One region of the Methylomonas sp. MK1 genome, then DNA from elsewhere that is predicted to be linked to it. Evidence: riboswitches for the same ligand, from Rfam matches in the RefSeq annotation. Region 1 holds a riboswitch; the other holds the start of a gene.
The links. Region 1 has a riboswitch for cobalamin ahead of G006_RS27550 (CbtB domain-containing protein). Riboswitches for the same ligand answer to the same signal wherever they lie in the genome.

Region 1 (3,604 bases):
AACGCCTCTGAGTTGATTAACGACTGTTGTCGATATGCTAGGCAGGCAACGCGGAAATGTCCCGGTCGCAAAGTGACCTGATTTGGGTCACAAACCTCCGGAACCCCCGATAGATATGATTTGGCTTTGTTGAAAATAATTGTCCTATTGCGCTGGCGACGCTTTTTTCGGCAAATAACGGACGGCCAATTTGATAACGCCAGGCTAATTGCAGGGTCCAATGAATTGAATGATCCTGAAATTCTTCTAATCTCGTTCTGCTTACCAGGGACTTTGCCTACAAGAAGTAGAGCCTTAATTGGTGTTTGACCTGAATAATTGCATTCCAAAATCATTTTTATATTGCTTATCTTGAATTTGTTATGGAGGAAATTGTTATGAATCGGCTATTCGCTAACCAGACAACTACTGCTGGTTACCTGGTTTGGGGTGGTTTATGCGCGAGGTAATTCAATGCTTGATCGATTGGTTGGATAGCGAGCCAAGCGATGAAAAAGGGCACCGCATATTGCGCGCGTTAGCCCAGGAATCGTTGAAGAAGTCAGAATTCGAAGAGTCGAAGCGCCGGTTCACGGCTGATGAAATCGTCGCCGCAGTCGGTGAATCTATAGGAATTTCCGATCCTAAAAAGTGGATCGATTGGCCGGGTTCGTTGAAGAAATATTGCGAAACCCGAGAGCCGCAAATCTTAGAGTTTGCTCGTAAACGTGGGTTGTCTTGTTATGCAAAACCTGACCGTAAAAGCACAAAGGGCGGTCCGGGACAACTCACGACGTTCTATATCAAGGCAGAACCGATACCGGAAATAACGGAAGAAGACCAAGCGATTGACGGCGTCCTTGGCAGGAACAATGCAGCCGATTTGCAAGCCAGCTATCAAATGACTGAACTAGGTGAAGTCAAACCCAGTTGGATCGCGAGTCGGTTATTTCGGCATGGACAAATTGAATTAAGACAATGGCATGTCTGGGTTATAGTGGGTTGGCTAGCAATCATAGCTGGGTTGTCGGTGTTAATTGCTTATGCTGGATGGCTATCGTTATCCTTACCCAGATCCGTGACAACGCAAGATTTGACATTACTGGTCAGTATTTTCGCGATTCCCTATGGTTCCTGGGTAACTATCATCAAGCCTTGGATATTATTGTTGGATGATCGAATTGTCGTAGCCCATGAACTATTCACAAATTTTTATGAACAGTCTGCGCAGTTCGAACTGCTTCGAGACGGAGATTTAAGAGTAATTCGGTTAGTTCGGTATTCGGCGGCATGTCCCATTTGTGGCGCCACTATTTATCTCGAAAAAGGCGAGCCGGATTATCGGCGCAGGTTGGTGGGGCGGTGTTATGAAAGCCCAAGAGAGCATGTGTTCAGTTTCGATCGAATCACGCGTTGCGGGCGATTACTGGTTGATCGATAACTTGTCGAGAGGAACTGCTGCCGCACAGTTTATTCTTATTTCAATACATTTCATTTGCCCTACGACTAGCTGCGGCATACAATCGCCGCTGGTTTTAAGGTTCCCGCTCTTGGCGGGTGAAACTGGAAGTCGGTTAAATGCCGACGCTGCCCCCGCAACGGTAGGTGATTCGTCACGAGCCCGGAGACAGGCCTAAAACTGTAGTCAACAGTATTGCGGAGGGCGATCTGTCAAATCGGTTTTTTTTGGTTTGTCTTTCCCTCTGTTATTCCGTCCACCTTATTCGGAACAGACAACCATGAAAACACTTGCAGCATCTACCACCCTTTCTTCCTCAAAAATCCTGCCTGGCCTGAGTGCTATTGTTTTGGGTCTGACCGTCGTTTTAGGTTTGGGTTTCTTGCAGGACGCCAACAACTACCTACATAACGCCGCCCACGACGGACGTCACAGCGCTGCTTTTCCTTGCCATTAACATGGCGGATTTTCGTAAGTTGGTTGCGGCGTCGCTACTGGCTGGACTATTGGGCGGCTTGTTACTCAGCGTGCTCCAACACTATCAAACCTTGCCCTTGATTTTGGCCGCCGAGCAATTCGAAACACCATCGGCCGAGCATGCGCATGACTGGCAACCGACGGACGGCTGGCAACGCAATGGCTTTACTTTGCTGTTCAATGGCCTGACCGGCTTCGGCTTTGCCTTGTTTATCAGTGTCGCCCTGTACTGGCGGGATCAACACGGTTACCTGTACGGACTCGGCTGGGGTTTGGCCGGTTATTTGGTATTTTTTGTCGCGCCATCATTGGGCTTGCCGCCGGAGTTGCCGGGTACTGACAGCGCCGAATTGCATAGTCGCCAAGCGTGGTGGCTTTTTACGGCCGCCGCTACCGCGATTGGCTTGTTTGGTCTGTTTTTGACCAAACAGCGCTGGCTGCAAATCGGCGGCGCTGGCTTACTGGCCTTACCGCATCTGATCGGCGCACCGCATCCGGAGGTTGCTCAGGCTTTAGCGCCCGAAGCCTTACAACAGCATTTTGTGGTGTTGACATCCATCAACAACGCTATTTTCTGGCTGACCTTAGGAGCAATATCGGGCCGATTGTTGCGTAAAGTAACGTTTTAGTGATGAATGCTACCGCAACACGCCATTGCCCGGCGATATTGATCAGCGCCCCTGCCTCCGGGCAAGGCAAAACCACCATAACTGCAGCTTTGGCCTATTACCATCGCCAGCAAAACCGAAAGGTACGCGTGTTCAAAACCGGCCCGGATTTTATCGATCCGCAAATCTTGAGCTTTGCTTGCGGACAACCGGTTTATCAGCTGGATTTATGGATGATGGGCGAAGCGCATTGCCGTGAGATGCTTTATAACGCCGCCGCCGACGCTGACGTTATCTTGATTGAAGGTGCCATGGGCTTGTTCGACGGCGATAGCAGCAGCGCCGATTTGGCACAAACACTAGACGTGCCTGTGGCCGTTGTCATCGATGCGGGCGGCATGGCACAAACTTTTGCCGCAGTAGCTTATGGCTTAGCCCATTACCGTGCCAACTTACCGTTTGCCGGGGTCATCGCCAACAAAGTCGGCAGTCCTAGTCATGCCAAACTGCTAGAAGAAGCGTTGCCGAATAACATGCCTTTGCTGGTGGCGATGGCGAAAGACGACGCGGTCGGCTTACCTTCGCGACATCTGGGTTTGTTGCAGGCCGACGAAATCGGCGATCTCGATCTTCGCCTGGCGCGAGCCGCCGAATTGCTCGGCAGTCTTGCGCCGTGCCGATTGCCGGAGCCGGTCACCTTCGCGCCGATTACTACCGATCCGCCGCCGAAATTGCTGACTGGTAAGCGTATCGCGGTAGCTCGCGATGCCGCATTTTCGTTTATCTATCAAGCAAATCTGGATTGTTTGCAAGCCATGGGCGCTGAACTGACGTTTTTCTCGCCGCTCGCAGACCACGTATTACCCGAGGCAGACAGTGTTTATTTGCCCGGCGGTTACCCGGAACTACATCTCCAAACATTGGCCGACAATGTCGCCATGAAACAAGCCTTGCAGCAACATCATCAAGCCGGTAAACCGATTTACGCCGAATGTGGCGGTTTTTTATATTTGCTGGAACGTTTGGCCGATAAAGACGGCAATGCGGCAGCGATGGCAGGATTACTACCCGCTAGCGCGCA
Region 2 (3,604 bases), 2.2 Mb from region 1:
CACCGCCAGCGAAGCGTCCGGCAACGCAAACGGCGTACCGAAATGGTGAAAGCGGGTGGCAGCCATCAACGCCATCAGCGCTACCGCGCCGGGTTTGACAGCCAGGGTTTGATTCAGATTCATAGGGTTCTCCAGAAAAGGTTTAGTAATTGTAATGGATCGAAAAATAGAAATTTCTACCGAAGCTGTTATAGGTGTTAACCGTTTGATAGCGTTTGTCGAACATATTATTCAGTTTGGCGCTTAACATCCAATTTTTGTCGATGCGATAAGCGGTGCGCAGATCGGCGGTCATGAAGCTGCCCAACCGCACGGTATTGGTACTATTATCGAAACGTTCGCCCTGAGCCAGCACGGCAGCACCAATATCGAAGTCGCCGAACGAGCGCGAGACATCATAGGACAAACTTTCCGTCACCCGACGCGGCAGACGCAAGTTGGTCTGTCTATCTTTGGGCGTCATCAGGTTCATGCTCAATTTGTTGTTCCAGCCGAAAATTGGCGTGGACACTTCCGCTTCTATGCCGTCTATCTGCGCCTTGCCGATATTTCTGGCGGTGGATGGCGTGCCACTGAATACAATCAAATCCTCGATATTGGTGTGATAAGCGCGCAGTTCCCAATTTGCCCAATCGTGACGTCCGGCAAAACCGGCTTCGAAACTGGTGGATTTTTCCGGCCGCAAACCGGCATTACCGAAGCCGGGGAAGTATAACTGATTGAAAGTCGGGGCCTTGAAGGCATTACCGAAACTGGCAAAAGCGCTGAGACCGTAATCCCAATTAAACCGCCAGCCAAAATTGCCGGTAACGCTGTCGCCGAAGGCCTGGTTTTCGTCCCAACGCACGGAAGCATTCAAAAAATGCTTATCGAAGACCCGGCTATGCAGCTCGGCAAATGCGCCTACATCGTAGCGGGATGTTTCTGCGTAACGCGTGGTGCTGTCGATTTCATCAAAACGGTAGTCGGTGCCCAGCGTTAATTGGTGATCCTTATGCAAGGCCAATTCATTCAACCAACTGGCGTTCCAGCGCGTGGTGTTGAAACGACTGATAAATTGGCCGTTATGCCGAAACTGGTCAGCATCGTCCACGCTTTGCCCTATGCGTAATGTGGACCGCCACATATCACTGAAATTAGCGCTGGCGGTCGCGCCCAACGTCTGATTGACGAACTCAGTGGTGCTACTGATGGAGTTGTCTATCTCGGTTTCGCCTTCGGCACGCAGGAAAAATGCTTCCAGTTCTGCGCCGTTGTCGAAGCGGTAACCGGCTTTGGCATTCAGACTGGTGTTGTTATAGCCGTCGCGGTCCGGATTATAGCCGCTCGCGACGCTGACACCGCTCAAAGCATTGATGCCCTGGCTACCCAATTGAGCGGCACCCAAGCTATACCAAGCCTTACCCCATTTGCCGTTGACGGCCGCCGAACCATTATACGTGTCGTAAGAGCCGCCACCGGCTTCCAACGCGATATTCGGCCGTTCGCTGTTGCCGCCCTTGCGGGTAAATATTTGAATCACCCCGCCAATTGCTTCCGAGCCATACAAACTCGACTGGGGGCCGCGAGTTATTTCCACGCGTTCAATTTGATCGATAGGAATAAACTGAAAGGCACTGGTGCCGGTAGTAACCGAACCAGCCTTGATGCCGTCGATCAGAACCAGCACATGATCGGCATTGGTGCCGCGCAGAAAGACGTTGGTATCCTTGCCGTAACCACCACTCTGCACCATATCAACACCAGACGTACCTTTCAGCAGCTCGGGTAGGGTTCTGACCTGAAGTTTCTCGATGTCCTGGCGCGTATAAACCGTCATCGCCGTAGCCAACTCGCTCTGCCGAGTTTCGGTGCGGGTAGCCGTGACGACTGTCTCGGCAAGGTTAATCGCCTCGTCGCTAGTCGCCGCCAACACCGTAAAAGGCGTACTCGCCAGAAATAAAGATTTGTATAAAATTGATTGCATATTGTCCTCTGCGCCCGCCGCGCATCCGGGTGAAAAAGGACAGAGGAAAAACGGAAAACGAAAAAGACGGAGGCAGGCTAGGCATGGACTCAGACCATTCCGTAAACAGCCCTCCGCTGTCTCGAATGATCTTCCGGGCCAGTCTCCGGGCTTATAAGTGGCTTTACGCCTGATCTACGACCTTCCCATGCAAAGCGCACAGTGGCAAAAACGCAGCTCTTTACTTATCTACCGTTGCGGGGGCAGCGTCGGCATGGGCGGTTAAAACCGCCGCACCGACTTCCTGTTTAAGCTTGGCCGAAAACGGCGCAAACACCTGAAAGAAGCGCGCAATTGTAGGGAGTCGGCCGCGATAAAGCAAGAATACCTGGTCGGTTACCGACAATCCGCATTGCAAATACCCCTTTCCGTGCTATACATTGGTGCATTGATTAATGCTGTTAACTTAGACTTCAACGAATACGGGCGGGACTATGGAAATTCAATCGAAATTGTTAGGCAACCAAGACATCAATCCGGACACTATCATCAATTTTCCGCGCGGCCTACCCGGTTTCGAAGATCAGACCCGCTTTAAGTTATTTCATCAGGAAGGCAGCGAAATAGTGTTTTGGCTGCAATCGGTCGATAACGCGGAGCTAACCTTTTCCGCGGCGCATCCGGCCAATTTCAACATCAATTACAACTTTACGGTAACCGATCCGGAAGAAGCGCTGTTGCAAATAGAGCCGGGCGACGAGTTGGTGATTTTAATTCTACTGCACAAGGACAACGAGCAGGATAACGGCAAGCCGACTATCAAAGGCTCAATCAAGTCGCCGATATTGATCAACGCCAACAAACGCATCGGCATGCAAAAAGTATTGGTGGCTATTGAGCAAAGCATCACCCTGACCGAGAAAGTCAGCGAAATAGACGTATCGGAAGCTTAAAAACGCAAATAACCGCCGGAGACTGAGCCGCCGGCGGTTATTTAAATCAGGCGGCCTGAACAGGAATGGAATGACTGGAATGGCTAATATGATTGTTGCCGTCGAAATACACCAAAGTCGGCTTGTAGTTCTTCAGTTCCTTCTCATCTAGGCTAGCGAACGCGCAGACGATAATCAAATCGCCAGGACACGCCAACCTTGCAGCTGCGCCGTTAATCGAAAACACACCGGAACCTTCTTCGGCGCGAATCGCGTATGTGGTGAAGCGCTGACCATTGTTAATGTTATAAATATGGATTTGCTCGTATTCCCTAATCCCGGAAAAATCCAAAATTTTGCCGTCTATAGCACACGATCCTTCGTAATCCAGCTCGGAATGCGTTACCCGCGCACGGTGTAACTTAGCTTTAAGCATGTTTATGTTCATGGTAAACAAGGTCGAATACTAGGGCCGGCGATTATGCCTGAAATTGGAAGCGCTATCAAATTTAAGCATTAGCTTTTATAGGCAAAAAAACCGTAACGTCAGATACTTGTTTTAGAAAAGTAGAGGTTATCGATTAGACGCGTCTTGCCCAGCCTGGCAGCAGCCAAAATCAGCAGATTAGAGTCGCTAGCGTAGGCAGGCAATAAATCCGCGCTACGACAGATACTGAAATAATCGACGGCAAAACCGGCTTGTTGCAGATTCTGCCGCTGCTGTTCA

Region 2: linked by a shared signal. The riboswitch ahead of G006_RS0114070 (TonB-dependent receptor domain-containing protein) and the one ahead of G006_RS27550 (CbtB domain-containing protein) in region 1 are both predicted to bind cobalamin.

The regions. Positions count from the first base shown of each region.
Region 1 covers NZ_AQOV01000001.1:812,499-816,102, reverse strand. The annotation lists gene G006_RS29035 (flagellar transcriptional regulator FlhD) at 1-335, opposite strand, end outside; gene G006_RS0103815 (hypothetical protein) at 437-1,420, shown strand; cobalamin riboswitch at 1,501-1,630, shown strand; gene G006_RS27550 (CbtB domain-containing protein) at 1,719-1,895, shown strand; gene G006_RS0103810 (CbtA family protein) at 1,897-2,544, shown strand; gene G006_RS0103805 (cobyrinate a,c-diamide synthase) at 2,547-3,604, shown strand, end outside.
Region 2 covers NZ_AQOV01000001.1:2,967,057-2,970,660, forward strand. The annotation lists gene G006_RS0114065 (hypothetical protein) at 1-123, opposite strand, end outside; gene G006_RS0114070 (TonB-dependent receptor domain-containing protein) at 143-1,966, opposite strand; cobalamin riboswitch at 2,086-2,301, opposite strand; gene fliW (flagellar assembly protein FliW) at 2,440-2,898, shown strand; gene panD (aspartate 1-decarboxylase) at 2,945-3,325, opposite strand; gene panC (pantoate--beta-alanine ligase) at 3,424-3,604, opposite strand, start outside.